4 regions of the Streptomyces sp. SLBN-31 genome follow, and region 1 is predicted to be linked to each of the others. Evidence: riboswitches for the same ligand, from Rfam matches in the RefSeq annotation. Region 1 holds a riboswitch; each other region holds the start of a gene.

The links. Region 1 has a riboswitch for cobalamin ahead of FBY22_RS41515 (HoxN/HupN/NixA family nickel/cobalt transporter). Riboswitches for the same ligand answer to the same signal wherever they lie in the genome.
Region 2: another riboswitch for cobalamin. It lies ahead of FBY22_RS16190 (CbtB-domain containing protein); the one in region 1 lies ahead of FBY22_RS41515 (HoxN/HupN/NixA family nickel/cobalt transporter).
Region 3: another riboswitch for cobalamin. It lies ahead of FBY22_RS30055 (cobalamin biosynthesis protein); the one in region 1 lies ahead of FBY22_RS41515 (HoxN/HupN/NixA family nickel/cobalt transporter).
Region 4: another riboswitch for cobalamin. It lies ahead of FBY22_RS33125 (prenyltransferase/squalene oxidase repeat-containing protein); the one in region 1 lies ahead of FBY22_RS41515 (HoxN/HupN/NixA family nickel/cobalt transporter).

The regions. Positions count from the first base shown of each region.
Region 1 is NZ_VFNC01000003.1:845,211-852,643, reverse strand. It holds gene FBY22_RS41535 (DUF6445 family protein) at 1-658, opposite strand, end outside; gene FBY22_RS41530 (DUF4142 domain-containing protein) at 904-1,632, shown strand; gene FBY22_RS41525 (LAETG motif-containing sortase-dependent surface protein) at 1,884-2,756, shown strand; gene FBY22_RS41520 (metalloregulator ArsR/SmtB family transcription factor) at 2,821-3,180, opposite strand; cobalamin riboswitch at 3,235-3,450, shown strand; gene FBY22_RS41515 (HoxN/HupN/NixA family nickel/cobalt transporter) at 3,476-4,516, shown strand; gene FBY22_RS41510 (nucleoside hydrolase) at 4,513-5,472, opposite strand; gene thrS (threonine--tRNA ligase) at 5,683-6,903, opposite strand; gene FBY22_RS41500 (hypothetical protein) at 7,198-7,433, shown strand, end outside.
Region 2 is NZ_VFNC01000001.1:3,518,964-3,526,396, forward strand. It holds gene FBY22_RS16160 (M4 family metallopeptidase) at 1-61, shown strand, start outside; gene FBY22_RS16165 (LysR family transcriptional regulator) at 171-1,070, opposite strand; gene FBY22_RS16170 (NAD-dependent epimerase/dehydratase family protein) at 1,224-2,084, opposite strand; gene FBY22_RS16175 (thymidylate synthase) at 2,240-3,037, opposite strand; gene FBY22_RS16180 (histidine phosphatase family protein) at 3,220-3,810, shown strand; gene FBY22_RS16185 (CbtA family protein) at 3,877-4,632, opposite strand; gene FBY22_RS16190 (CbtB-domain containing protein) at 4,655-4,876, opposite strand; cobalamin riboswitch at 4,913-5,058, opposite strand; gene FBY22_RS16195 (TMEM165/GDT1 family protein) at 5,479-6,060, shown strand; gene FBY22_RS16200 (ArsC/Spx/MgsR family protein) at 6,158-6,514, opposite strand; gene folE (GTP cyclohydrolase I FolE) at 6,549-7,193, opposite strand; gene FBY22_RS16210 (hypothetical protein) at 7,195-7,433, opposite strand, start outside.
Region 3 is NZ_VFNC01000002.1:2,181,923-2,189,355, reverse strand. It holds gene cobN (cobaltochelatase subunit CobN) at 1-2,223, opposite strand, end outside; gene FBY22_RS30060 (cobyric acid synthase) at 2,220-3,731, opposite strand; gene FBY22_RS30055 (cobalamin biosynthesis protein) at 3,728-4,669, opposite strand; cobalamin riboswitch at 4,769-4,911, opposite strand; gene FBY22_RS30050 (hypothetical protein) at 5,038-5,265, opposite strand; gene FBY22_RS30045 (inorganic phosphate transporter) at 5,300-6,544, opposite strand; gene FBY22_RS30040 (class II aldolase/adducin family protein) at 6,828-7,433, shown strand, end outside.
Region 4 is NZ_VFNC01000002.1:2,871,791-2,879,223, forward strand. It holds gene FBY22_RS33100 (tetratricopeptide repeat protein) at 1-154, opposite strand, end outside; gene FBY22_RS33105 (ferredoxin) at 208-441, opposite strand; gene FBY22_RS33110 (aldehyde dehydrogenase) at 448-1,905, opposite strand; gene FBY22_RS33115 (MBL fold metallo-hydrolase) at 1,991-3,028, shown strand; partial or broken gene FBY22_RS45445 (nuclear transport factor 2 family protein) at 3,074-3,505, shown strand; gene FBY22_RS45450 (RidA family protein) at 3,503-3,880, shown strand; cobalamin riboswitch at 4,005-4,140, shown strand; gene FBY22_RS33125 (prenyltransferase/squalene oxidase repeat-containing protein) at 4,254-5,480, shown strand; gene FBY22_RS33130 (SCO2322 family protein) at 5,477-6,100, shown strand; gene FBY22_RS33135 (energy-coupling factor transporter transmembrane component T) at 6,093-7,235, shown strand; gene FBY22_RS33140 (ABC transporter ATP-binding protein) at 7,232-7,433, shown strand, end outside.

The DNA.
Region 1 (7,433 bases):
TCCGCTTCTCCTCCAGCGTCCTGCCGGTGTAACCGGTCGCGCTGTGCACGAGGTTGGCGCTGTAGAGGAGCAGCCGGTTGTACTTGTGCGGGACGCGTACGTCCTCCTCGAAGTGGTCGGCGGGCACGTACCGCGTGCCGAGGGCCTCGACGAGGTTGTTGTGCGGGGCCTGGACGATGTTGCCGCCGAGCCGCCCGCCGGGCAGGGACTGACGATAAAAGGCGGTGCCGCAGTCCTTGCCGACGCCCGGGTTGAGGTAGAGCACGGCCGCGTACCGGCACAGCGCCCGGGAGTCGGTGTGCGGACGCGGCTCGCTCTCGCCCTCGCCGACGACCTGGACGCAGTTGTGGTTGAGGGTGCCGCCGCCGGGCGCCTGCTGCACCCACAGTTCCTTCGCCCCGGTCGCCTGCCGCACCAGGCGCTCGACCCGGGCGAGCTCCGCGGGTTCGAGCCCCGGCATGGTGCGCAGCCCGGGCCAGGTCTCCGAGGTGTAGGGGTAGCCCTGCACCCAGTCGTCCTTCGCCAGACAGCGCGCGCGGACGGCGTCCACGTCGGGCAGCACGTCGTCGAGGACCCAGTAGTCGCGGCCCTTGGTGGGCTTGCGGTACGGCAGGACCGGAAGGGCCGCGGGAACCCGGGGCGTGGGCTGTGGGGACATGGGCCGAATCTAGGTCGGGGGCTCGTCTGGACTCTCCCGAGAAGTGGTCAACATTCCGTCAACCCTGTCATGAGCACAGCACCATGATCTGACTCACACCCGTGGGATTTTACCGAATCAAAAGGTTCCGTTCCCCGGTGCCGTCCGTACTCATCTCCGTCCGACCCCCGCCTCAGGACGGCGGGACAACCGATTGGGCAGGAGGCACGGTGCGCTTTTCGCGGAACGCGACGGGAACTCTCTTCGTGGGCGGTGCCCTCAGTCTGACCCTCGTCGCACTCGCCTATCCCTCGATGCTCGGGGTGAACACCGTGTCCAGTTCGGGGACGAGAGTCATCGCGCAGACCCAGTGGGGGCCGCTGACCGAGGCGGACCGGGACTTCGTGGTCAAGGTGCGCGCCGCCGGCCTGTGGGAGTACCCCGTCGGTCAACTGGGGCTGCAGAAGGGGCAGAGCGCGGCGGTCAAGACCGCCAGCAAGCACCTCATCGACGGCCACGCGGCACTGGACGCCAGCTGCCGCAAGATCAGCACGATGCTGAACATCACGATTCCCAATGTGGCGAGCCCGCAGCAGGTGGGGTTCGTCAACACGCTCAAGGCGGACAGCGGCAAGCAGTTCGACACCGACTTCGCCAACATCCTGCGCGTGACGCACGGTTCGATCTTCAACACCATCGCGAAGATCCGCTCCACCACCAAGAACACCGTGGTGCGGACCCTGGCCGACCAGGCCAACGCCACGGTGCTGGACCACATCACGGTCATGGAGAACACCGGCCTGGTCAACTTCGACCAGGTGCTCTTCCAGGAGACCACCCCGCCGAAGCTGCCCGCCAAGGACCTGACCCCGCCGCCCCCGGTCGCAGGTCAGCCCGCGATCGTGCTCACCCCGCCGGTGGACAGCACCACCCAACCCCCGGTCCTGCCGGGCGAGCCCAGCACGAACGCCAGCCCCACCCCGACGGTGGGCTGAGCGCGGGACACCCGGAAGGACCACCTCCCGCTTGTGTCGAAATTGTGATGGACGGTTGAACTACCGCTGCGTCACCGCAGGTTGACAGCGTTCGATCACGGGCTCCACGATGTGAGCGCACTGAGGCTCATGTGACCAGTGAGCCCAGTGTTTCTTTCGACCATCACCCCGGCAGGACCGGCCGCGGCATGCCCTCACGCTGCCCGCGCGGCCCTCGCCGGGTGCTGCACATGCCGAAGTGGGGATCCGCCATGTCCACAGCGAGCCGTGTCACCGCGCGCCGCCTCCTCGGAACGGGCGTCGCGACGCTCGCCCTCTGCGCCGCCACCGCCTCCGGCGCCTGGGCGCACGGCGGCGCCCCCGGCGGAGACGGCTGGAAGTCGGGTGGCTCCTACAAGCCCGGGACGGGCGCCGGCACCAAGACGGAGACCGACCGCTGCCAGTTCTCCCTCGACGGCACGGACTTCTACGACTCCGTCAAGGTCGACGACCAGAACCTCGGACCCACCGACGACGGCAAGGTCCACATCAAGGTCCGCACCGCAGGCGACGCCTCCACCTGCACCGCCTCGCTCGCCTCCTACCTCGCCCACGGCGCCACCTTCGCCACCTCGGGACAGCAGGTCCTCGTCGACTTCGACACGGTGACGGTCAAGCCCGGCCGGACCGACTCCCTCGACATCGCGGTGCCGGACGCGGGCTGCTTCGCGCAGATCGACCTCTACCGCGGCGCCACGAAGTTCGACGGCAAGCAGGGCGCGAACGACGGCTTCGAGCACGGCGACCTGCCGGCCGGCCCGGACCACGCGGTCATCAAGGACAAGCTGATCGCGTCCTGGAACGGCGGCACGAAGGACTGCACGAGCACCGGGTCGCAGCCCCCCGCCACGCCCTCCACGACCCCGTCCACCCCGACGCCGAGCGCCTCGGAGTCGACACCGGACACCCCCGTGGCGTCCGCGTCCACCAGCGTCCCGGCGGCCACGCCGAACGGCGGCGGGGGCGACCTCGCCGAGACCGGCGGCGGCAACTCCGGCATGATCGCCGGCGGCGCGGCGGTGCTCCTGGCCGGCGGCGCGGCGATCGTCGTCGCGAGCCGACGCCGACGCGGCGCCCGCTCCTAGACCACTCCCGAACGACGGACGCCCCGGGGATCCCCCGCTCCGGGGCGTCCGTCACATCCGCACGTCAGCTCGCGTCGGCGGCACAGTGCTTGAGCAGCAGCCGTACGTCCTCGTCGACGAGCCGGTAGCGCACGACCCGCCCCTCCTTCTCCCCGGCGACCGCACCGGCCGCGCGCAGCAGCCGCAGCGCCTGCGAGACGGCCGGGTCGTTCATACCGGTCGCGATCGCCAGGTCGGACACGGCCAGCGGCCCCGTGCGGTGCAACGCGAGCAGCAGGGCCAGCCGCTTGGGGTCGGCGAGCAGGGAGAAGCGGTCGGCCCACATGCGCACATGGGCCTCGTCACCGATGGCGGCGATGGCGTCGCACACCCGGTGGCCGTCGATGGTGCGCCGGTCTGCGCGATCGGCCGGGACGAGATGCATGGGGTCATCCTCGCAGCCCCATATGTGATCTTGAATACCTGCGCAGGTGCGCAGCTATGCAGGGATACGTGGGGTCGCCTACGGTGAGCGGGCCGTGGCGTTCGGGAATCCGGTGCGATACCGGAGCGGCCCTCGCCACTGAAATCGGGGAGTCCCCGTCCCGCGTCCCGCAAGGGACAGCCACTGGTCGTCTCACGACGGCTGGGAAGGCAGGGACGACGGACGCACGACCCGTAAGCCAGGAGACCGGCCACGGCAGCTCACGAAAGATCCACGAGGTGCTGGAGCTGATGGCATGACCCTGCCCGAGACCAAGGACGCCTCCTTCCGCTGGCGACGCGAGGACACCGTCAAGACCGCGGGACTGGTGGCGGTGATCGCCGCCCTGCACATCGTCGCCTTCGGAATCCTCTTCCTCCTGGTGGTCCCCGGCCACTACGAGGTCGGCTCCAAGGCCTTCGGCATCGGCCTGGGCATCACGGCCTACACACTGGGCGTGCGGCACGCCTTCGACGCCGACCACATCGCCGCGATCGACAACACCACCCGCAAGCTGATGGCCGACGGCAAGCGGCCGGTGTCCGTCGGGTTCTGGTTCGCGCTCGGGCACTCCAGCGTGGTGATCGTGCTGGCCGTGATGATCGCGGCGGGCACGCAGCTCGCCGACAAGGTGACCAACCAGAACTCGGGTACCCACCAGGTCCTCGGCTTCCTCGGAACAACCGTCGCCGGTGCCTTCCTCTACCTCATCGCGGCGCTCAACCTGGTGGCCCTGGTGGGCATCGTGCGCGTCTTCCGGGCGATGCGGGCGGGCACGTACGACGAGAACGAGCTCCAACGCCACCTCGACTCCCGCGGTTTCATGAACCGCTTCCTGGGCCGCCTGACCCGCTCCATCAGCCGCCCCGGCCAGATGTACCCGGTCGGCTTCCTGTTCGGGCTCGGCTTCGAGACGGCCACCGAGGTCACCCTCATGGTCATGGCCGGCTCCGGAGCGGCGGCGGGCCTGCCCTGGTACGCGATCCTGTGCCTGCCGCTCCTCTTCACCGCGGGGATGTGCCTGTTCGACACGCTCGACGGCACCTTCATGAACTTCGCCTACCAGTGGGCGTTCTCCAACCCGGTCCGCAAGGTCTTCTACAACCTGACCATCACCGGCCTGTCCATCGTGGTCGCCTTCTTCATCGGCACGATGGAACTCGCAGGCCTCGACGTCGGCAACATCGGCTACGTCATCGTCGGCCTGTTCATCGTCGTATGGGCGGCAGCACTGACGTACTGGCGCCTGGCGAAGGTGGAACAGCGCTGGACCGCACGCACGGCCGAAGCGGACTAGGCCCGCTCCACAGTCTCCAGATACAACTTCACGAACCGCTCCACGTCCACGTCCAACGCCACATCCACCAGGGCCTGTTCACGGTCGCCCTCATGGTGCTCGGCCTCGCCGGGCCGAGGGCGCCGGTCGACGATCGTCTGCCCCCGCGTCGCCCCCGGCGCGAGGGAGACCTCGACCGGAAGCAGCCGCGTGCCGATCCCCGCCGGATCGACGACCGCGCACACGGCCCCCGCGTCCCCCAGCCCACCGGCCTCCTCGGCCTCGGGCGCCTCACCGGGATGGGCGGGCCGATGGGCGAGAAGCTCACCGGCGAGCCGGGTCCCCGGTTCGGAACTGGCCCGCAGCCGATGCACGTCCGCACCGGGCACGACGACCTGGGTGAAGACGTCCAGCCCGTACATGGTGATCGGCACCCCGGCGGTCAGCAGCACCGCGGCCGCCTCGGGGTCGTGCCACACGTTGAACTCGGCGACGGGCGTGGCGTTGCCGGTCGCCACCGCGCCGCCCATGAACACGATCCGCTCGATGTTGCGGGTGACCTCGGGATGGGTCCGCAACAGCAGCGCGATGTTGGTCAGCGGAGCGGTGGGAATCAGCGTCACCGGACGAGGCGAACCGACGATCGCCCTGTGCAGCAAGGTCACCGCATCGACGTCGACCGGCCGCCGCCGGGGCGCGGGCAGCCCGAGATCGCCCATACCGTCCACCCCGTGCACCGGGGCGGGCCGCGCGGGCTCGATCAACGGCCGCTCGGCCCCCCGGGCGACCGGAATGTCCGGCGCCCCGGCCTGCTCCAGCACGGTCAACGTATTACGGACAACGCCGTCCACGTCCGTGTTGCCGGCGACGCAGGTCACCGCCCGCAGATCGAGCCCCGGATGCCGCACGGCGAACAACAGCGCCAGGGCGTCGTCGACACCGGTGTCACAGTCGATGATCACCGGAATGCCCACCACGACGAACTCCTCTCGACACCCCCGTACCAGCGACTCTACGAGTCCTGTCGCACCCGGGCCAGAAGCGGTGGGGCAGCCGCGTACGACGGAAGGGGCCGCGGCGGGGGGTGCCCGCCCGCAGTGTCGGGCGTCAAGAAACAGCACATCCCCCCCCGGCACCGCCCGACCGAGGACGGACACCCCCCGCCGCGGCCCCGCACCACCACCGGCCTACGCCCGCCCCCACAGCTCGCCACCCCGCTCAGCGACCCGCTCCCCGATCCGCCGCACCAGCTCCGCACCGGACATCGCACCCACCCGCCACCCGTCCCGCAGCCGCACCTCCACCTGGTCAGCACCGGCCTCGCGGGCACCGATCACGGCCTGGTACGGCACCAGCCGCGCGCCCCGGATCCGGGCACCCAGACTGCCGCCCTCCGGTCCCACCGACTCGACCCGCAGCCCCACCGCCCGCGCCCGCCGCGCCAGCGCCTCCGCCGCGTCCCGCTGCTCCTCCGCGACCGGCAGCACCACGAGCTGCACGGGCGCGAGCCACACCGGGAACGCGCCGCCGTGTTCCTCGACGAGGTGCGCGACCACCCGCTCCACGCTGCCGATGATGCTGCGGTGCACCATCACGGGCCGGTGCTTCGCGCCGTCGGCGCCGATGTAGTGCAGGCCAAATCGTTCGGGCTGGTGGAAGTCGATCTGCACGGTGGAGAGGGTGGCCTCACGCCCGGCGGAGTCGACGACCTGCACATCGATCTTCGGCCCGTAGAAGGCGGCTTCACCCGGGACGGCCTCGTACGAGACGCCCTCGCCATCCAGCACCTCCCGCAGCAACCCAGCGGCCCGCTGCCAAATCCCCTCCCCGGCAACGTACTTACCACCCTCCCCCGGCAGGGAGAGCCGAAAGCGGGCCGCCCGGATACCCAGATCGGCGTAGGCCCGCCGAATGAGACGCAGAGCATCCCGGGCCTCCTCGACGGCCTGATCAGGGGTGCAGAAGACATGGGCGTCGTTGAGCTGGATGGCCCGCACCCGGGTGAGCCCACCAAGTACACCCGACAGCTCGGACCGGTACATGGCACCCACCTCGGCGATGCGCAGGGGCAGTTCGCGATAACTGTGTGCCCGCGACCGATAGATGAGCGCGTGATGCGGACACAGACTGGGCCGCAGCACGACCTCCTCACCGCCCAGCCGCATGGGCGGGAACATGTCGTCGCTGTAGTGGGACCAGTGCCCGGAGATCTCGTACAGCTCCCGTTTGCCCAGCACGGGCGAGTACACGTGCCGGTACCCGGCGGCGCGCTCGACCTCCCGGACGTACTCCTCCAGCACGTGCCGCACGGTCGCCCCGTCGGGCAGCCAGTACGGCAGCCCCGCGCCCATCAGCGGGTCGGTGTCGAACAGTTCCAGCTCACGGCCGAGGCGGTGGTGGTCGTACATGGTCGTTCTCCTCACGTCAGTGCGGGAGGGCGAGCGACCGGCCGACGACGAAACCCCGGGGCACTCGCCCCGGGGCTTCGGACTTCCGTCCAGGAATCAGCGCGCCGGGACACTCTCCGGCGTCGTCGTGGACCACACGTGGGCGCGCTGCATGAAAAAACGGTAGCGCCCCCGCGAAAGAAGACGCGAGCCGTTTTCGGAGTAGCCCGTACGGACCGGAGCGCTGGTGGCACAGGACGCGGAATGGTCCCTTGAAGACAGCCGATCTTGTACGCGCCCTCCCAGGAGGCCCCGATGCCCCGCACCCCCACCCGCCTCCTCACCACGGCCCCACTGCTCACCGCAGCCGCCCTGCTCACCGCGACCGCCTGCACGGCAGGCACCCCGCAAGCGAGGAAGCCCCCCGTCGCCCCCACGAAACCGTCCGCCACCGGCTCGGCACCGGCCCCCCGGGCCCTCACCGAGGCCCAGGCCCAGGCCGCCCTGGTCACCGCCACCGACCTCGGGGAGCCATGGGCGCCGACGCAGGG
Region 2 (7,433 bases), on a different contig from region 1:
CGTTCAGGACAAGGCGTCCATCGACGTCGGCTACATCGCGCGCTGGCAGCTGACTCCCTGACCCACTCCCGCCGTACGCGGCTGCCCGGGCCCCGACCGGCCCGGGCAGCCGTCCGCCGGTCGGCCGCGCGCGGAAGGATCGTGTAAGCGGCCGGTGGGTCCCCGGCCATCTACTGCGGCGCCGGCCCGTGTGCTTCCGGATGAACATCGGCGAGGGAATCCGCCGCGGCCTCGGCGAAGTCGTGGATGAGTGGGGACCGGCGGCCGGCCACCCACGCCAGGGCCACCTCATTGGGGCCGATGCCGTCGACGCGCAGTGCGACCACGTCCGCCCGGGTGTAGAAGCCGGCGGTGGACAGCGGGAGCACACAGATCCCGGCACCGGCGGCCACCAGTTCGAGCTTCTCCTCGACCTGATGGATCACCGGAACCTCGGGTCGCCGATTGCCCCTCAGCTCCACAGCCACATGGCGCCACTCGGGAACGGCATTCGGGTCCTGCAGAAGGTGCTCGGAGGCAAGATCGGCGACGGTCACCGACTTCCGGTCCGCCAAGGGATGCCCGACAGGCAGGACGACGACCCGTGGCTCCCGGAAGAGTGGCCGCACCTCCAAGCCGTGCTCGTTGATGGGCAGCCGTACGATGCTGATGTCTGCCCGGCCGTCCTGCAGCACTTCCACCTGGTCGTCCCACGTGGTGCGCAACAGGCGCACGTTCACGTCCGGGTGCCGTGCGGCGAACGCGACCATGGCAGGGGTGACCGTGATGCCGGGCATGAAGCCGATGGTCAGCGTCTGGGTGTCGTGTGCCGCCGCCGTCACGCGCGTGAGCAGTGCCTGGGCCGAGGCGAGCAGGGGAACGGCGTCCTCCAGCAGCTGCTCTCCCGCTGCGGTGAGCACAGTGCCCCTGCGGTCACGGGTGAACACTTCCGCCCCGAGCTCGTCCTCCAGGCTGCGGATCTGTCGGGACAGCACGGGCTGCGCGATGTGCAGCCGCTCGGCCGCCCGCCCGAAGTGCAGCTCTTGCGCCACCGCCACGAAGTAACGGAGCTTCCGCAGGTCGAGATCCACCCGGAATCACCGCTTCCTCGCTACGCGCGCCGCCTTGGCGATAGGCGCTTTGCCGCGGCCGCCCAGGGGCACGCGGCCGCGGCAACCGATCACGAATCTACCCTTCCGGCTGTGGGAGCCCTCGCAGCCGGTGCGCGGCTTCGTCCGGGTGGATCACTTGCCGGCTGCGAGGACGGCCAGCGGGTCGGTGTGCGCTGGTGTCCACCCGAGTTCGGCCTCGGCACGCGCCGGAGTGAACTGCTGGTCCACGGCGAAGGCGTCCGCGATCGGGCCCATCTGCAGGCGGGCCTCCTCCAGGGTGACCGACGCGATCTTGCCGTCGAGGCCGACAGAGCGGGCGATGGCCAGCGCGCATTCCTTCGCGGTCGGGTTGACCCCGCCGACGCCCACGTACTCCGCTCCGGGCTTCGCGTCGAGCGCGGCGACGTACAACTCCGCGATGTCGTCGACGTGCACCAGCGCCCAGTGGTTCGCACCGTCGCCGATGCAGGGGACGGCGCCCGCTTCCTTGCCCGGGGTGGTGTAGAAGATGTCGATCAGACGGTTCTCGCCGCCGTACAACAGGCCGGGTCGCACCACGACGGGGCGACCGCCGTGACGCGCGCGCTCCAGGACGGCGTCTTCCACGGGTTTGCGCCAGGCGACCAGGGCCGGCGGGTTCCAGGCGGCGGTCTCGTCGGCGACGCCGTCGGTGTCTCCGTAGACCCAGGTCCCGCCGGTGTGCACGTACGTGCCGGTACCGATGCCGTCCTGCATGGCGGTGGCGGCTGCCAGGTCCTCGGCCCCGGTCTCGGCCTGCGCCAGGTGCACGACCGCCTCCGCTCGGGCGGCCGCGGCGTTGAGTACGCCGAGATCGCCCAGGCCGCCGATCAGCGGTGCCGCTCCGAGGGAGCCGACCGTCCCGGCCGCGCGGTCGCTGCGGGCCAGCGCCTCCACGGTGTGGCCGTGCCGGACCAGAGCGCTGATCGTCGCCCTGCCGATGTATCCGGATCCACCGGTGAGGAAAACCCTCATGATCTTGAGTCCAATCTCCGTCGGTCGATGACTGGTTCAAAGCCTGCGCTCGGAGACCGGAATGCGTCCAAGACCTCTTTCGTCACCTGTGATACCCGAAGGGCATCAGCGTGCAGATGCGGTCGGACAGGTCCGGGAGAGTGTGCCGCCGTCGGTCACACCGCGACCGGGGCCTTGATGGCCGGGTGATGCTGGTAGCCGAGTATTTCCACATCGCCGTAGGCGTAGTCGAACAGTGACTCCGCTTGGCGCAGACTCAACTGGGGAAACTCGAACGGCGTGCGCGAGAGCTGCTCGGTCACCTGCTGGAGGTGATTGTCGTAGAGGTGGCAGTCGCCGCCGGTCCAGATGAAGTCGCCCGGTTCGAGGCCGACTTGCTGCGCCACCATGTGCGTGAGCAGGGCGTAGCTCGCGATGTTGAACGGGACGCCGAGGAACAGGTCCGCGCTGCGCTGGTACAGCTGACAGGAGAGCCTGCCGTCGGCGACGTAGAACTGGAAGAAGGCGTGACACGGCGCCAGCGCCATCTTGTCCAGCTCGGCGACGTTCCACGCGGAGACGAGCATCCGGCGGGAGTCGGGGTCGCGGCGCAGTGTGTCGAGGACGTTGCTGATCTGGTCGATGTGCCGGCCGTCCGGGGCGGGCCAAGAGCGCCACTGCGCGCCGTAGACCGGGCCGAGGTCACCGTTCGCGTCGGCCCATTCGTCCCAGATGGTGACGCCGTGCTCGCGCAGCCAGCCGACGTTCGAGTCGCCGCGCAGGAACCACAGCAGCTCGTACACGATGGACTTCAGGTGCACCTTCTTGGTGGTGATCAGCGGGAACCCCTGCGAGAGGTCGTAGCGCAGTTGGTGTCCGAAGACACTTCGGGTCCCGGTGCCCGTCCGGTCGGCCTTGGCCGTCCCGGACGTGAGCACCAGCCGCAACAGGTCTTCGTACTGGGTGTCCGCCACGGACGCCGATTCTACTGGCGGCGCGTTCGGTGGACGCCGCCGCGGTGACCGGCAGGGACCGCCGCGGCGCGCTCCGGACACGGTGAGGTGGGCTGTTGCACGGAACGATAGCCTTCAGACGCGCTCCGGCAGTGCCCGTCCGGTGGCGTCCCACTCATGTTCGAGACTCCAGGAGCGACCGCGTGACCAGCCGCGTCATCCTCATCTCGCCCGCGAGCAACCCGTCCCTGCGCCAGGCTCGCTTCGACGACGGCCGGACCCCGCTCGATGAGAGCGGTACTGCGCGGGCCGGGGCGGCGGCCTGGACGCCGCGTTCGCCCGCCCGTGTCCTCACTTCCCCCAGTCTGCGCTGCCGGGAGACGGCCGCCGCACTCGGACTGCGCGAGGGTGACCCTCGGGCGGAACTCGCGGGCCTGCACGTGGGCCGGTGGCAGGGCCGCACGCTCGACGAGGTCGGCTCGGCCGAGCCGGAGGCGGTGGCGCAGTGGCTCGCCGACCCGGCTTCGGCGCCTCACGGCGGGGAGTCGGTGCAGCAGCTGTGCTCGCGCATCGGACAGTGGCTGGACAGCGAGTACGTGGCGGACGACCGCACGATCGCCGTCGTGGAGCCCGATGTCGTGCGGGCCGTGGTGGTGCAGGTGTCGCAAGCGCCGCCGACGGTCTTCTGGCGCATCGACGTGGCGCCTCTCACGGCGACGGAGATCAGCGGCCGAGCGGGACGCTGGAACCTGCGTGTGGGGCGCCCTCTCGGCGGGCGGGACACCGACGGCTGAGGTGCCGGAAAACGCCAGAGGGCCCTCGGACGGTTCCGTGGACCCTCTCGCGTGTGGCGGCGCCTGTCAGTTGAGGCCGGCCGCCGGTTGGCGTGCCGTGGCAGCCGCGGCGGGCTTGGGATTCAGCAGCCGTTCGGCCAACTCGCCGAAGACCAGACCGAATCCGGTCCACAAAGCCATCTGGATGGCCAGCGCGGAGAGCCGGAAGCGCCACAGCACGGTGGCCGGGAACTCTCTCGGCACCTCATTGACGACGGGCAGGAACGCGTACGCGAGCCCGATCACCAGCACGAAGGCGGCCACCGCGACCACGGTCGCCCACCATGTGCCCAGGGACGGCGCCAGGCGCTTGCCCAAGATCGTGGCGGCGATCGTGAGGAGGACGCTGAGCACCATCATCAGGAAGTACAGGGTGGTCCGCTTGCCAATGGTGTCGGGGTGGCCGACGGACGGCGGGTTGGCCGGGTACTTCAGGAAGGGGACGACGTAGACGGTGAGCAGTGCGCAGCCGGACAGCAGCAGTGCCGTCGCGCGGGGGGTGAAGCGGCCGACGCGGCCGAGTGCGAAGGCGTAGGCGAGGGCGGCGATGCCGCCGAAGGCGACCCCGTAGATGAGGACGCCGGTGGCCAGGCCGGCGGTGGACTGCAGGGAGCGGGAGACCACTTCCATCTCGTGCCCGTGGGAGTGGCCCTCCTCGAAGGCGATCGCCTTGTCGACGTACGGCTCGCCGAGAAGGTAGGCCACGACCAGCGCGAGCACGCCGGCCGCGAGGCCGGCGAGCATGCCGCGCACGAGGAGGTTTCTTACCGTTGCGGAGTTCATGGAGCGCTCGGTGTCCCTTGCCTCAGTGGCAGGGGAAGCCGAGCAGGTGGCGGGCGTCGTGCACCCACTCGTGAACGTCCGTGCCGTTGAACACGGAGGTGGCGCCCTGCTCGGCGCCGACGAAGTACAGCAGGACCAGCATCAGGATGCCGAAGAAGACCGCCCAAGGAGCGATCGCGCCGATCGGCAGCTTGGCGGGAAGAGCGGGAGTGGTGGCAGTCGGCTGGGCGACATGCTGCGCCATGGCAGGGCCTCCTCTGGGAGTTCGCGTCCCATCTCGGTGGTGCACATGACGACGGCTACGGGTCTGACTCGCCGCCACCTCTTCGCGAGGCGCAGGCACACAGTGGCGCGACCGTTCCGGATTCCCACCGGCTTCCGTCTTGCCGTCGTCGATATCCCAGCGACCGTACCGCGTGTCGCGAACATGGCCAAGACCGCACCACCTGGAGTGATGCATCTCGCGGCGGAAGGGGGATGCGGCGATGGTGCAGTCGGTGCTCGCGTGGCGGCGCACCCCGGCCGTTGGTGAGGGAGACAGGGGGATTGAGCCCTCGTGTCGGAAGCCGCTGCCTGCGGACCGTCCGGCGGCCGTTACACTGGTCGGCAGCGAAGGGGAGTAGTCCCGCAACACCGGCAGGTCGACATACTGGATGTCCACGGATGTCCCGGCCTCCGGGCTCTCGCATCACATGGTGCGGGGGTGGACGAGACCTTCGGCCAAGGCAAGACCCGGCCCGCACGGCTGTGCGGGCCGCTCCGTCATGCCGGGCCGAGTGGTTCTTCCCGTCGCCCGCCTGGGTGCCTCACGAGCCCGTGGCCCGGCCCCGGCAGAAAGCACCAGTAATGACCTTCGACCCCGTGGCGCTCGTCACCGCGTTCGGACTGATCTTCCTCGCGGAGCTGCCCGACAAGACGATGTTCGCCTCGCTGGCCATGGGCACCCGCATGCGGCCGCTGTACGTGTGGTTCGGCACCTCCACGGCATTCGTCGTGCACGTGACCATCGCCGTGGGCGCCGGCAGCCTGCTCAGCCTGCTGCCCACCCTGGCCGTCAAACTCGTCTCCGCCGCCCTGTTCGCCTTCGGCGCCGTCGTCCTGCTGCGAGGGTCGGGCGACGATGAGGACGAGACCGCCGGGAAGACCGTCACCGGTTTCTGGCCCGTCTACACCACTGCCTTCATGGCCGTGTTCATCAGCGAATGGGGTGATCTGACGCAGATCACCACGGCCAACCTTGCCGCCACGAACGGCTGGCTGCCCACCGCGATCGGATCCGCCGCCGCCCTGATGTCTGTCTCCGCCCTGGCCCTGCTGGCCGGGCGGTTCATCGCCAAGAAGGTGCCGCTGAAGACCGTGCAGCGCTTCGGTGCCCTCTGCATGGCGGGCCTTGCCATCTGGACCCTCGTCGAGGCGGTCACCGGCTGAGCCGGTCGGCGGCTGGCGGTGGTGCTGGGTCGCTGAGGCCGCGCGTGCCGGCCCGGGGATCGTTCGCGGCAGACCCGGGCCGGCGGCGACGGCGCGTCTAGGGCAGGACGGACCGGACAGCGTCCGGTGTGCGGCCGATCACCGTGGTCCCGTCGTCCGCGGTGATGATCGGTCGCTGGATCAAGGACGGGTGGGTGGCCAGCGCGTTGATCCAGCGCGCGCGGGAGGCGGTTTCGCGGGGCCGTGCGGAAAGGCCGAGCTCGGCCGCTTCGGGTTCGTTGCTGCGGGTGATGTCCCATGGCTCCAGCCCGAGGCGCAGCAGTACCTCCTCGATCTCCTGCGCCGTGGGCGGTTCCTCAAGGTAGTGCCGCACGGTGTAGGAGGCGTCTTCCGCGTCCAGCATCGAGAGCGCGGAGACGCACTTGCTGCAGCCGGGGTTGATCCAGATTTCCATGTAGTGGGTCTTTCGGTACGCGGGGGAGCGGTTGTCAGCCGGGCAGGCCGGTCAGTGTGAGGAATTCGCTGCGCGAGCGGGCGTCGGTGCGCAGCAGGCCTAGCAGGGTGGAAGTCATGGTGGTGGTGCCGGTGGCCTGGACGCCGCGCAGGGTCATGCAGGTGTGCTCGGCCTCGATGACCACCCCGACGCCTTTGGGCTGCAGCTGGTTCTGCAGCCAGTCCGCCACCTGCTTGGTGAGGCGCTCCTGTACCTGTGGCCGACAGGCGAAGTGTTCCAGGATGCGGGCGAGTTTGGACAGTCCGAGGATCCGTCGGCCCGGCAGGTAGCCGATGTGGGCGGTGCCGACGAAGGGCAGCAGATGGTGCTCGCACACCGACCGCAGGGGAATGTTGCGGGCCAGGACGAGTTCGTCGTACCCCTCGTCGTTGGGGAAGGTCGTCAGGTCGAACGAGCGGGGCGAGAACAACTCGGCATAGGCGCGTGTCATACGGCCCGGAGTGCCGCGCAGGCTCTCGGAGTCGGTGCTGATGCCCAGAGCTCGCAGGAACTGCCCGGCGGCCTGCTCGGCGGCTGCCAGGTCGGTCTCCTGCTCGACGGGGGAGACCACATGCAGGGCAGGCACCTGCTGAGGTATCGGCTCGGACGAATGCGACAGGGCGGCGTGGTGCTGGGACATGTCAGCTGCCCCCGACACTCAGGGCGGACAGCAGGACGAGCAACACGGTCGCCACGGCGAACAGCCCGTGCGCGATGACCACGGCGACGGGGAAGTGCCGCTCAGCGGGAACGTCCTGTCCGGCTCCGGCTCCGGATGCGGCGCCTGCTCCTGCTCCTGCTCCCGCCGGGACGGTGGCGTGCGAGCGGTGGACCGGGATCCAGCGGGCCAGCATGACGAATCCGAGCAGCGCGACGGGTA
Region 3 (7,433 bases), on a different contig from region 1:
CCGCCTGCACAGCTGCTCCAGCAGGTCGATCGCGTCGGCGGCTGTACGGGAGGGCCCCTCGACGAGATCCGTCAGCTCGACCGGCACCTTCACGGGCGCACCCGGCTCGGCGAGCAACTCCTTCTCGACGAGCCCGAAGTGGGCCGCGAGACAGGCCCGGAGCCCCGGCAGCGCGTTCGCCTGCCCGCCCCACACCTGCGAGGCGCGCAGCACGGCGAGCACGAGATTGACCCGCGGTTCACCGACCGGACCGCCGCCGAGGATGTGCAGACCGTCCCTGATCTGCACGTCCTTGATCTCGCACAGATAGCCGTCGATGTGCATGACGAACTCGTCGAACGCCTCGTCGTCCGGTTGCTCGTCCACGTGCAGGTCGTGGTGGAGCTCGGCCGCCTTCACCAGCGTCCAGATCTGGGCCCGGACGGCGGGCGCCTTGGTCGGGTCCAGGTCGGAGACGAGCGCGTACTCGTCGAGCAGCTGCTCCAGCTTCGCCAGGTCGCCGTAGGTGTCGGCGCGGGCCATCGGCGGCACGAGGTGGTCGACGACCGTGGCGTGCCCGCGCCGCTTGGCCTGGGTGCCCTCACCAGGGTCGTTGACGATGAACGGGTACACCAGCGGCAGTTCGCCCAGCACGGCGTCCGGCGCGCAGCCGCCGCTCAGTCCGAGTCCCTTGCCGGGCAGCCACTCCATTGTGCCGTGCTTGCCCATGTGGACGATGGCGTCGGCGCCGAACGAGTTCTCCAGCCAGCGGTACGCGGCCATGTAGTGGTGCGACGGCGGCATGTCGGGGTCGTGGTAGATCGCGATCGGGTTCTCGCCGAAGCCGCGCGGCGGCTGGATCATCACGACGACGTTCCCGAACCGCAGGCACGCCAGCACGATGTCGTCCCCGTCGACGTACAGCGAGCCCGGCGGCTCGCCCCACGCCTCCAGCATCCCTTCGCGCAGGGCGGGATCGAGCTTGTCGAACCACGCCCGGTAGTCGGCGAGCGGCACCCGCGCGGGCGCGGCGGCCAGCTGCTCCTCGGTCAGCCACTCCACGTCGTGACCGCCGGCCTCGATCAGCCGGTGAATCAACTCGTCGCCGTTGTCCGGGTATTCGGTGAGCGAGTACCCGGCCGCCCGCAGCGCGTCCAGCACCCGCACCGCGGACGCGGGCGTGTCCAGCCCCACCGCGTTGCCGACCCGGGAGTGCTTCGTCGGGTACGCCGTGAAGACCAGCGCCAGCTTCTTGTCGGCGTTCGCCTTGTGCTTCAGAGCCGCGTGCCGTACGGCGATCCCGGCCACCCGCGCGGCCCGCTCGGGGTCGGCGACGTACACGGGAACGTCGTCGGGACCCTGCTCCTTGAAGGAGAACGGCACGGTGATCAGCCGCCCGTCGAACTCCGGGATCGCGACCTGCATCGCCGCGTCCATGGGGGACAGGGCCGCGTCGGACTCGTCCCAGGCCGCCCTGGACGAGGTGAGGCAGAGCCCCTGGAGCACGGGCACGTCGAGGTCGGCGAGCGCCCCGATGTCCCAGGCCTCCTCGTCGCCGCCCGCCGAGGCCTGCGAGGCGTGTGTGCCGCCGGCGGCGAGGACGGTGGCCACGAGCGCGTCGGCACCGCCGAGGATCTCGTACAGCCCGGGGTCCGCGCCGCGCAGCGAACCGCAGTACACGGGAAGGGCGTTGGCGCCGCGCGCCTCGATCGCCTGGCACAGGGTGTCCACGAACGCGGTGTTGCCGCTCAGTTCATGGGCCCGGTAGAAGAGCACGCCCACGGTCGGGCGGCCGTCGACGCTCTCGTACGAGCCGTGGACGCCGTACTCCGGCATCTTGTGCGGCTCGACGAAGCCCTCGCCCGTCAGCAGCACGGTGTCCGACAGGAACCGGGCCAGCTCGGTCAGGTTGGCCGGTCCGCCCTCGACGAGGTACTTCAGCGCCTCGGCGACCACACCCGCGGGCACGGACGACTCGGCCATCAGCTCCGCGTCCGGCACGGTCTCGCCGCCGAGCAGCACGGTCGGGACACCGGACGCCTTCAGCGCGGCGAGCCCGTCCTCCCACGCCCGCTTGCCGCCGAGCAGCCGTACGACGGCGATGTCGGCGCCCTCGACGAGCCCCGGCAGCTCCTCGGCGACGTTCACCCGCATCGGGTTGCCGATCCGGTAGTCGGCGCCGGTCGCGGCCCGCGCCGCCAACAGGTCCGTGTCGGCGGTGGACAACAACAACACAGTGCTCATGCGGGCGCTCCCGGTGGAATGAATGGCAGTCCTTGCGGCGCGCCGGACTCGATGAGCCGCCACAGCGCGTCCGTGTCCGCGTGCTGTTCGATCAGGTCGCCGAGCCGGTCGAGCTGCTCCTCGCGCAGCGCGGCGAACGATGTGTCGCCGGCCGGCACGAAACGGCGGTCCGCGGCGGCCGCCACCTCGCGCAGGAAGGCGCGCCGGAAACCGTCCGACTCCAGCGAGCCGTGCCAGTGCGTGCCCCAGGTCTGGCCGACCCGGCAGCCGTCGAGGAAGGGTTCCCCTCCGCTCAGGGAGGCGACCCCGTGATGGATCTCGTACCCCTCGACCCGCTCGCCGAGGGCTTCGCCCACCGGCCGGGTGAGGGTCTTCTCGCGGGCGAACCGCACCCGCACGGGCAGGACTCCGAGGCCCGGCACATGCCCCCGCCGGCTCTCCACCTCGTCCTCGATGTGCTCGCCGAGGACCTGGAAGCCGCCGCAGACACCGAGGATCGGGCGCTGTTCGGCGGCCCTGCGGCGCAGCGCGTCGGCCAGTCCCCGCTCGTGCAGCCACTCCAGGGCCCGGACGGTCCCTCGGGTCCCCGGGATCACCACCAGGTCCGCGTCCGCCAGCTCCTCGGGCCGGTCCACGAACCGCACGACGACCCCCGGTTCGGCGGCCAGCGCGTCGACGTCCGTGAAGTTGGACATCAGCGGGATCGCGCAGACCGCGACCCGCAGCACGTCCTCGCCCACCGGCGGGGCGGTGTTGGACTCCCGCACGGTCCCGCGCAGGGAGACCCGGAGCCCGTCCTCCTCGTCGATGCCGAGCCCGTGCCGGAAGGGCAGGACGCCGTACGTGCGCCGCCCGGTGAGCCCGTGCAGCATGTCGAGGCCGGGCTCCAGGAGGCTGACGTCGCCCCGGAACTTGTTGACCAGGAACCCCGCGACGAGCGCCTGGTCCTCGGGGGAGAGGAGCGCGACCGTCCCGAAGAAGGAGGCGAAGACGCCCCCGCGGTCGATGTCCCCGACGACCAGCACGGGCAGCCCGGCGTTCCGGGCGATGCCCATGTTCACGATGTCCGTGCGCCTGAGGTTGATCTCGGCCGGACTGCCCGCCCCTTCGCAGATCACCGCGTCATACGTGCCCCGCAGTTCGGCGAGACAGTCGAGAACGGTCCCGAGGAGCTTCTGCTGCCGCCCGCCGTGATACCCCCGCGCGCTCAACTCGCCCACGGGCCGGCCCATCAGCACGACCTGACTGCTCTGCTCGCCCCCCGGCTTCAGCAGCACCGGGTTCATCAGCGCGGTCGGCTCGATCCGGCACGCCTGGGCCTGCATGGCCTGCGCCCGCCCGATCTCGGCGCCCTCACGCGTCACGAACGAGTTCAGGGACATGTTCTGCGCCTTGAACGGCGCGACCTTGACGCCCTGTCGCACCAGCCAGCGGCAGATCCCGGCGGTGACGACGCTCTTGCCCGCGTCGGAGGTGGTACCGGCGACGAGCAGCCCACCGCCGCTCATGACGCACGTCCCCTCAGCAGGGCGCGCGCGGCAACGCTCACGCCGAGCGCGAGCAGTCCGACGCGCCGCGACAGCCGCACGGCCCGCTCGATGTCCCCGACCTCCACGGGCCGCCCCTCCCTGTTCAGCACGGGCCGGTGCTCGACCCGCCCTCCGTACGACAAGGTCCCGCCCAGGCGCACCCCGAGCGCTCCCGCGAACGAGGCCTCCACCGGACCGGCGTTGGGGCTCGGGTGCCGGCCGGCGTCGGCGCGCCAGGCCCGTACCGCCCCCGCCGGGTCACCCCCGGCGACCGTCGCGAGCCCGGCCGTCAGCCTGGCCCCCGGCCATCCGGCCACGTCGTCCAGCCGCGCCGAGGCCCACCCGTAGCGCCGGTAACGGGCCGACCGGTGCCCGACCATGGCGTCCAGTGTGTTCACGGCCCGGAAGCCCAGCAGCCCCGGCACACCGCCGACGGCCCCCCACACCAGCGCCCCGACCACCGCGTCGGAGGTGTTCTCGGCGACCGACTCCACCACGGCCCGCGCGATCCCGTCGGCGTCCAGCGCCTGCGGATCCCGCCCGCACAGATGCGGCAGCCGTGCCCGGGCGGCCTCGACGTCCCCCGCCTCCAGGGCCCGTCCCACGGTCCGTGCCTCGCGCGCGAGCGACGTGCCGCCGACCACGGCCCAGGTGGCGGCGGCGGTCAGCGCGACGGAAGCGGTACGGGAGGGACGTACGAGCGACTGTGCCGCGGCGCCGAGGGCCACGGCACCGCCCACGCACACGGCGGTGTGCAGCGCGCCCCACCCGCGGTGGTCACGCCACAGCACTCTTTCCACGGCGCCGGCGGCACGCCCGAACACGGCGACCGGATGTCCGCGGCGTGGATCGCCGAGGAGCTGGTCACCGAGGAGTCCGGCGGCGGCGCCGTACGCGAAGACGCGATCGGCCCGCACCGGCTCAGCCCGCCAAGGGGTCGGGCGGGACCGGGGTGGTGAACCTCAACAGGCAGCCGCGCATGGCGATATGTCCTCACTCAGGGTGTCCGCGCCCTGGTTCGACGAGACCGGCGGTGGGAGTTCCTGGCTCCCGGGGCTATCTACCCCGGTGACAGTGGCGGGACCGCGCCGGAATCTCACCGGCTTCCTCCCTTGCCGCCGTACATGGCTCCGGCAGTCCACCACGCGCCCGAACGGCAGTCAACTTGCCGTTGACCTGCGACGCGGGAGTGTGCTGAGGCCCACACGCAGGGGGTCGCCGGGGTCACCGGAACGCGTGATGCCGGGACGGATCACCGTCCCGGCATCACAGGTGCGTTCGAGGCTCAGGCCTTGTTCATGATCAGCGAGATTCCGTACGCGACGGCCGCCGCGCATCCCGCGAAGGCCACGTAGGCCCCGGTCGCCGCGAGAGCGGCCGAGTTGCCCTCGGCCACGGCCCGCTCCTTGCGGGACAGGCCCATCACGCCGAGGGTGAACAGGGCGACGAGACCCACGGTGACCGCGAGGCTGACGCCGAAGACGGAGCCCAGAGCTGCCCAGTCGATCTTCATGCTGCTGATTCCTTCGTTACCTGATGCTCGGGACTCAGACGGCGGCCGGCGGGTTCACCGGCTCCGTGGTCGGGGTCGTGGCCGGCGCCGCGATGGTGGCCGTCAGCTCCTCGGTGACCGTGCCCGCGGGCGGCGGGGTCACGGCGGCGATGGCCGTGGTCACCACGCCGGGCGGTTCCTCGGTCTCGTTGACGTTGGACGCGTCGACGACCTCGCGGCGCGAGAGCTTCCAGATCGCGGCGCTCGCGGCGACCAGGAAGACGGCGACGACGGCGGTGCCCCAGTCTCCGAGGTCCGTCACGGACTCGGCGCCCGCGCCGACGAGCGCGGCGGCCGGGAGGGTGAGAACCCAGGCGACCAGCATCCGGGTCGCGGTCGACCAGCGCACCACACCGCCCTTGCGGCCCAGGCCCGCACCCATCACGGAGCCGGAGACGACGTGCGTGGTGGACAGCGAGAAGCCGAGGTGCGAGGAGGCCAGGATCGCCGTGGCTGCGCTGGTCTGGGCGGCGAAGCCCTGCTGCGGCTGCAGCTCGGTCAGGCCCTTGCCCATGGTGCGGATGATGCGCCAGCCGCCGATGTAGGTGCCGAGCGCGATGGCGAGACCGGCGGAGAGGATGACCCAGGTGGGCGGGTCGGCGTCGGGGGCGACGACTCCGCCGGCGACCAGGGCGAGCGTGATGATGCCCATGGTCTTCTGTGCGTCGTTCGTGCCGTGCGCCAGGGAGACCAGGCCGGCGGAGGCGACCTGCCCGGCGCGGTAGCCCTTGGCGGAGGCCTTGCCGTCGGCCTTCTTGTCCAGGGTGTAGGAGAAGCGCGTCGCGAGGAACGCGGCCAGACCGGCCACGATCGGTGCGGCGAGCGCCGGCAGGAGAACCTTGGTCGCGAGCACGTCGCCGTGCACGGCACCGAAGCCGGCCGAGGCGACGGTGGCGCCGATCAGACCACCCATGAGGGCGTGCGAGGAGCTGGAGGGCAGCCCCACCAGCCAGGTCAGCAGGTTCCAGAGGATCGCGCCGACCAGAGCGGCGAAGATGACCTCGGGACGGATGCCGGTCTCGTCGACGAGACCCTTGGAGATCGTGTTGGCGACCTCCACGGAGAGGAAAGCGCCCACAAGGTTCAGCACGGCGGACATGGCCACCGCGACCTTGGGCTTGAGTGCACCGGTCGAGATGGTCGTGGCCATCGCGTTGGCGGTGTCGTGGAAACCGTTCGTGAAATCGAACGCGAGTGCGGTTACCACCACAATCGCGAGGATCAGCGAGAAGTTTTCCATTTACCCAGGCAATCGTTCGAAGTCATCGGACGGTTGACCGTAAATAACCTGGGTGAACGGAAGATGAACTGAGGTGGGCATCAGGGTGTCGGAAAACAGCCGTCCGGGGTGAACCGGCTCGGCACGACCACCTGGCTCCAGTCCACCATGCCCGTCTCGCTCGGCCCGTGGCACCCGTGCCCGGCGCCGGAGGTTGTATGCGATGTCGAGTCGGAGCGTCGGTTTCCGTCCTGAAGTGCCCCACCCGGAGACGGGCCGGCACCCTCTTTGGCAGGATCGCGGCATGGCTGATCAGCGGCGGGACCAGGGTGACGGGCGGGATCTCCGAAAGGACGCGCGGGACGTGCCGCGGGGACGGGCGAGGACCGCGCTCCCCGAGGAGACGCGCGCCTGGGAGGCCCTCGTCGCCACGGCCCGCCGCACCGTCACCGAGGGCCTGGTCGTCGGCACCTCCGGCAACGTCTCGGTACGGGTCGGCGACACCGTCCTGGTCACCCCCTCCGGCGTGCCGTACGACCGCCTCACCCCGGACGACATCACGGGGGTCGCCCTCGACGGGCGCCAGGTCCTCGGCACCCTGGTCCCGACCAGCGAGCTGCCCATGCACCTCGCGATCCACCGCTCCACCGACGCCCGCGCCGTCGTCCACACCCACGCCGTGCACGCGACGGCCGTCTCGACCCTCGTCCCCGAGCTCCCGACGATCCATTACATGTCCGCCGCCCTCGGCGGACCCGTCCGAGTCGCCCCCTATGCGACCTACGGCACCGACGAGTTGGCCGAGAACATGCTGCTCGCCCTCGCCGGCCGCTCGGCCTGCCTCCTGCAGAACCACGGCACGATGGCTTACGGCGCCACCCTCGACCAGGCCTACGACCGCACGGCCCAA
Region 4 (7,433 bases), on a different contig from region 1:
CGAGCGCGGCGTCGTACCACCACACCGCGCTCGGCCCCTCGTCCGGGAAGTGGCCGAGCACCCGCTCGTAGAGGTCGGCGGCGCGCAGCCACTCCTCGGCCTCCCATGCCTCGCGCGCCTGCTCGATCAGCTCTCTGGCCTCGGCCTTGTGCACGTACCCTGCCCCGCTCACGGATTGTTCCTACGCCGACCGCAGGAGCGTAACCGTCACTCCTCGGGCGGGAACACCGGCTCCCCGCTTCCCGACAGCGTGACCACGATCGCCTCCACGGGACAGTTCTCGGCCGCCTCCAGCACCCGTTCGTTCGCGTCGGTGTCCGGCTCCACCGGATGGGACTGCATCGCGGAGTCGAGCCGGAAGGCGCCCTCGGCCCGGTGGACGCACTGGGCCGAACCGATGCACACGGAGCGGTCCACCTCGACGTGCCAGCGGTCCCCCATGACCGCTCAGCCCTCCCAGCCGGCCGGCAGGTGGATCATCTTGTGCTCCAGGTACTCCCCGTACCCCTCGGGCCCGAACTCCCGTCCCAGGCCGGAGTTCTTGTAGCCGCCGAACGGGCCCAGCATGTCGAGGCTGAAGGTGTTCACCGAGTACGTCCCGGTCCGCACCTGCCGCGCCACGTCGATGCCGTGGCCGACGTCCGCCGTCCACACGCTGCCGCTCAGCCCGTAGTCCGAGTCGTTGGCGATCTTCAGGGCCTCGGACTCGTCGCCGTAGGGCAGCAGGCAGATGACCGGGCCGAAGATCTCCTCCCGCGCGATCCGCATCGAGTTGTCGACGTCGCCGAAGAGGGTGGGCTCCACGTACCAGCCCCGGTCCAGCCCCGCCGGACGCCCGCCACCGGTGAGGATCTTGGCGCCCTCCTCCTGGCCGATGCGGATGTAGTCGAGGTTGCGGCGCTGCTGGCGCTGGGCGACGAGCGGGCCGACCTGGGTCGCCGGGTCGAGCGGGTCGCCGACCACGAGGGCGCCGGCCGCTGCGGCGAAGGCCTCGGCGAACTCGTCGTAGCGGGAGCGCGGCAGCAGGATGCGCGTCTGGGCCACGCACGCCTGGCCGTTGTTCATCCAGGCCGCCGGCACGACCCCCGCGACGGTCGTCGCCACGTCCGCGTCCGGCAGCACGACGGCCGCCGACTTGCCGCCCAACTCCAGTGTCACGCGGGTGAGGTTGCGCGCGGCGACCTCCATCACGCGCTTGCCGGCGGCGACCGATCCGGTGAAGGAGACCTTGTCGATCCCGGGATGCCCGACCAGGTACTCGCTGACCTCCCGGTCGGCGGGCAGCACGGACAGCACGCCCTCCGGGAGCCCGGCCTCCCTGGTGATGTCGGCGAGGATGTACGCGTCCAGCGGCGACTCGGGCGACGGTTTGAGGAGCACCGAACAGCCGGTGAGCAGCGCGGGCGCGAGTTTGGCGGCGGCGACGAACTGCGGGACGTTCCAGGGAACCACGGCCGCCACGACCCCGACCGGCTCGCGCCGCACGAGGATCTTCCCGAGCACGCCGTCGCGCCGCTCCTCGTAGGTGAAGTTCCGGGCGACCGTGATCGCCGCGTCCCACACCATCATCGCGCCGAGGGCCTGCGCGAGGACGCTCCAGGAGTACGGCGACCCGTTCTCGGACGAGATCACGCGGGCGATCTCCTCGTGCCGTACGGCGATCGCGTCCTTGATCCGGGTGACCACCTCGATCCGCTCGTCCAGTGACATCCGCGGCCAGGGCCCCTCGTCGAAGGCCCGGCGCGCCACCGCCACCGCCCGGTCGACGTCCTCCCGCGAGGCGTGCGGCACCCGCCCGATGACCTCCTCGGTGTGCGGGGAGATCACCTCGATGACGTCCTCGCCCAGGGGATCGGTCAGTTCCCCTCCGATGAACAGCTGTCCGTGTTCCAAGAGCTCGGCCATCACCACTGCCCTCGTTTCTGACGGTGTTTCAGGAACTGATACCAGTTCTAGTTATAGTGGGCAATGGCCGTGGAGCGGAGGGCAGATGGCGGAGACGTTCGATCATGGCGGGGGCATACGGTCCGTTCGGGTGCCCATTCCGGACAACCCGCTCGGGCACACCCTGGTGTACGTCGTCGGCACCGACCGCGGGCCCGTCCTGATCGACACCGGCTGGGACGACCCGGGGGCCTGGTCCGTGCTGGCGGAGGGGCTGCGCGCCTGCGGTACCGACGTCTCGGAGATCCACGGTGTCGTGATCACCCATCACCACCCCGACCACCACGGCCTGTCGGGCAGGGTGCGTGAGGCCTCCGGTGCCTGGATCGCGATGCACGCGGCCGACACGGCGATCGTCCGGCGCACCCGTGAGACCCGGGCCGACCGCTGGTTCACCTACATGGCCGCCAAGCTCACGGCCGCCGGCGCCCCGGAGGAGCACGTGGCTCCGCTGCGCGACCCCGCCCCGCGCGCCGCCCTGCCCGGCCTCTCCCCCGCCCTGCCCGACCGCGAGATCGTGCCCGGCGAGCTGCTCGACCTGCCGGGGCGGCGGTTGCGCGCGATCTGGACGCCCGGCCACACCCCCGGCCATGTGTGCCTGCACCTGGAGGAGGAGCACCCCTCCCGACTGCCGGGCCACGGACGCCTGTTCTCCGGGGACCATCTGCTTCCCGAGATCACCCCGCACATCGGCCTCTACGAGGACCCGGACGACGCCACGGTCACCGACCCCCTCGGCGACTACCTCGACTCCCTCGAACGCGTCGGCCGGCTCGCCCCCGCCGAGGTGCTCCCGGCCCACCAGCACGCCTTCACCGACGGGCCGTCCCGCGTAAGGGAGTTGCTCGCCCACCACGAGGAGCGCCTCGCCGGGCTCCTGAGCCTGCTCGCCGCGCCCCTCACCCCCTGGCAGCTCGCCGAGCGCATGGAGTGGAACCGGCCCTGGGAGCAGATCCCCTACGGTTCGCGCAACATCGCCGTCTCCGAGGCGGAGGCGCATCTGCGACGACTGGTGAAACTGGGCCGGGCGGAGGCGGTGCCGGGGAGCGATCCGGTGACGTACACGGCCGTCGACCGCGTATGAATACGGTGACGTACACAGCCGTAGACCGCGTATGAATACGGGTTCATGGAGAACCTTCTCGCCGAGCGCGCCTGCGAACGCCTGATCCTCGATTTCGTCCACCGCCTCGATCTCGGTGAACCGGCCACCGTGGCCGAGTTGTTCACCGAGGACGGCGTCTGCCAGTGGCCGGAGGGCCAACGACGGATCGAGGGACGGGACGCGCTGCGGACGTACTTCGGCGCCCGTCCCGCCGACCGGCTCTCGCGCCGCGTGATGTCCAACGTCCGGGTCACCGTGACGGGTCCGGACACGGCCACGGCCACGTCGTACTTCACGACGTACCGCCTGGACGGCCACCCGGGCGGCATCCTGCCCGCCGGGCCGCCGTACCAGGTGGGTCACTACGAGGACGCCTTCCGCAGGGCCGCCGACGGTACCTGGCTGCTCGCCGCCCGCACCCTCGTCCTGCCTTTCGGCGGCGGCCCGCAGCGCGTGCACACCGACGCCGCGCCCTACGTCCGCTTCTCCGACGGCACCGAACCGCCGCTGTCGCAGGGCGTGCGCACCGGTCCCTTCCTGTTCACCTCCGGACAGGGACCCCTGCATCCGGGCACCCACGAAATGCCGGCCGCCTTCGCCGAGCAAGCACGCCTGGTGCTGGCCAATGTCGCGGCCGTGGCCGGTGACCGCCGCTCGATCGTGCGCTGCACCTGCTACCTGGCAGACCGCGCCCACTTCGCCGAGTTCAACGCCGTCTACCGGGAGTTCTTCACCGGCTGCGACCCGCTTCCGGCCCGGACGACGGTGGTGGCGCGCCTGGTGCGGGAGGGGGTGCTGGTGGAGGTGGACGCGGTGGCCGTCGTGGGCTGACCCACGGGCGCGAGAGAACCCGGGGCCCGTCCCGCCGGCGATCTGGCCCTGGTGCTGTGCCGGCTGTCGGAGGCGTCGGCGTCGGTGACCTCCGTCACGCACAGCCACCGCTCAGACCTTCCTGACCCGCGGGTACAGTGTCCGGGTCGTCATCACCCGTACGGGGGAAAGCCGGTGCGAATCCGGCGCTGACCCGCAACCGTGACCCGGTCCGACCCGGACCGGCCAGCCGGAGTGCCCCGTACGGATCGTGACCGGCTCACGTGTGCCGGCTCCCCGCCGCCACACGGCACCGTCGAGGTATACGGAGCCGAGCCGCCCGGGGCTGTCCCGTGCTGCTTTCCGGCTCCCCAGGGAGAGGCAGCAGCCGATCATGAGCGTCATCCGTCACAGCGCCGCGGCGCTGGCCGCCGTAGCCGTACTCGGCGGCGCGACCCCCGCGGTCGCCGCCTCGCCGTCCCCCTCGGCATCGCTCCCCACCGGCCTCTACGGCACCTCCGACCCGACGTACGACGGCGTCTGGCGCCAGTCGCTCGCCCTGCTCGCGCAGCGCACCGTCGGCGTCGAGCCGGCCGACGCGGCCGTGGCCTGGCTGGCCGGGCAGCAGTGCGGCGACGGTTCCTTCGCCGCCTACCGCGCCACCGCCGGCGCGCCGTGCAAGGCCGACACCAACAGCACGGCGGCCGCGGTCCAGGCCCTCGCCGAGATCGGCGGCCACGACGGCCGGGTGGCGAAGGCCGTCGGCTGGCTGAAGTCGGTGCAGAACAAGGACGGCGGCTGGGGCTTCACCGCCGGTGGCGCCAGCGACGCGAACTCCACGTCCGTCGTGATCGGCGCCCTCGCCCAGGCCGGCGTGACGGTGCCGAACCTCCACAAGGACGGCAAGTCCCCCTACGACGCCCTGCGCGGCCTCGCGCTGCCCTGCGACGGCCCCGACGCGGGCGCCTTCGCCTACCAGCCCGACAAGAAGGGCAGGCTCGCGGCCAACGCCGACGCCACCGCGGCGGCCGTGCTGGGCCTGCTCGGCGAGACGGTCGCGGGCAGCAGGCAGGACGACACCGACGCGCCCGCGGGCTGCGCGGACCCCGACAGCGACTCCGGCCACCAGCCCGCCGCGGACAACGGCGCCGCCTGGCTCGCCAAGTCCCTCGCCAAGAGCGGCCACCTCACCACCGCGCTGCCCGGCGCCAAGCCCCAGCCCGACTACGGCAACACGGCCGACGCGGTCGTCGCCCTGTCGAGCGCCGGCCTCAACTCCCAGGCCGCGAAGCCGCTGCACTGGCTGGAGTCCCACGCCGCCGACTGGGCCGCCCAGGCCGGTCCCGCCGCCTACGCCCAGCTGATCTTCGCCGCGTCCGCCGCCCGGGGCGGAGACGTCCACGACTTCGGCGGCCTGGACCTCGTCGCCAAGCTCAACGCGACCGGCCCGGCCCCCGCGGGCGTCGACGACAACCCGACGGCCGGCCCGGACGGCACCAAGGCGTCCGCCGGCAAGGACGAGGACTCCCTCGGCGTGGCCTGGACGGTCGGCGGCGGCCTGCTCGTCGGCGCCCTCATCGGCTTCGCGCTGATGCTCCGCGGCAGGAGGCGTCAGCGGTGACGCGCCGCGCGACCCTCCTCCTCACGACCCTGTTCCTCACCCTGGGCCTCGCCGCACCGGCCGGGGCCACCGGTTACCGGTACTGGTCGTTCTGGACCCTCGACTCCGGTCACTGGACCTACGCCACCCAGGGCCCCTCCACCGCCCGCCCCGCCGACGGCGACGTCCAGGGCTTCCGCTTCTCGGTCAGCGAGGACTCGGGGGACGCGGCGAAGCCACGCGGCGCGACGTCCTTCGCGGCGATCTGCGCACGGACTCCGGCGGTCCGGGGCGAGAAGCGGATAGCCCTGCTCATCGACTTCGGTACGGCGAAGGACGCCCCGTCCGCCGAGCAGCCGCCCGCCCGCCGCACGGCATGCGCCCGGGTGCCGTCCGACGCGACGACGGCGGACGCCCTGGCCGCGGTCGCCAAGCCCCTGCGCTACGACACCAACGCCCTGCTCTGCGCGATCGCCGGGTACCCGGCGAAGGGGTGCGGCGAGCAGGTGTCGAGCGCCGAGGACAAGCACACGGGCGGCGGCGGAAGCGGCCCTTCGGCGGGCCTGTGGGTGGGTGCGGGCGCGGTCGCGCTGCTGGGCGCCGCGGCGGCATGGCAGGCACGACGGCGCAGGCATGCCTGACACCCACGATCCCGAGCGGTCCGAACAGGGCGGCGCCCCGCGGGTCTGCGTGCCGCGGTCGCGGCAGCGGCGTCTCCTCGTGCACCCCGGGGCCTGGTGGCTGTGGTCGCTCGCGCTCGGCACCGCGGCCACCCGGACCGGCAACCCCCTGCTCCTCGGCCTCCTGATCGCGGTCTCCGCCTACGTCGTCTCCACCTGCCGCCCCCACTCGCCCGACGCCCGCTCCTACACCGCCTTCCTCCGGCTCGCCCTCGCCGTGCTCCTCATCCGCCTCGTCTTCGCCGTCGTCCTCGGCTCCCCCGTCCCCGGCACGCACACCCTCCTCACGCTCCCCGAAGTTCCGCTCCCGCACTGGGCGCAGGGCATCCGCCTGGGCGGCGAGGTCACGGCCGAGTCGCTTCTGTTCGCCCTCTACGACGGCCTGAGGCTCGCCGCCCTCCTCGTCTGCGTGGGCGCGGCGAACGCCCTCGCCAACCCCGCCCGTCTGCTGAAGTCCCTGCCCGGCGCGCTGTACGAGACGGGCGTTGCGGTCGTCGTGGCCCTCACCTTCGCGCCGAACCTCATCGCCGACGTCCACCGTCTGCGCGCCGCGCGCCGGTTGCGCGGCCGCCCGGACAGCGGCGTCCGCGGCCTGCTCCAGGTGGGCCTGCCGGTCCTGGAAGGCGCCCTGGAACGCTCCGTCGCCCTCGCCGCGGCCATGGACGCGCGCGGATACGGCCGTACCGCCGAGGTCCCCGCCCCCGTGCGCCGTACGACCACCGCCCTCACCCTCGGCGGTCTGCTCGGCGTGTGCGCGGGGACGTACGGGCTGCTCACCGCCGAGGCCGGCACCTACGGTCTGCCGCTCCTGCTCGCCGGTGTCACCGCGTCCCTCGCCGGTCTCCGCCTGGGCGGCCGCCGCAGCCTGCGCACGCGGTACCGCCCCGACCGCTGGGATGCGCGCGCCTGGCTGGTGACGGCGTCCGGCGCCGTGCCCGCCGCACTGCTCACCCTGGCCGCCGCGACCGACCCGGCCGCCCTGGCCCCCGCCGTCGTCCCGCTGACGGCACCCACCCTTCCCCTCTGGCCGGCGGCGGCCGTACTCGTCGCCCTGCTGCCGGCTTTCGTCGCCCCCACCCCCAAGGAGCCGTCGTGATCCGCTTCGAGGACGTCTCGGTGACCTACGAGGGGGCGGCCGAACCCACCCTCAGGGGCGTGGACTTCGAGGTCCCGGAGGGCGAACTGGTGCTGCTGGTGGGCCCGTCCGGCACCGGCAAGTCGACCCTCCTGAACACCGTCGGCGGCCTGGTCCCCCACTTCACGGGCGGCACACTGCGCGGCCGCGTCACGGTGG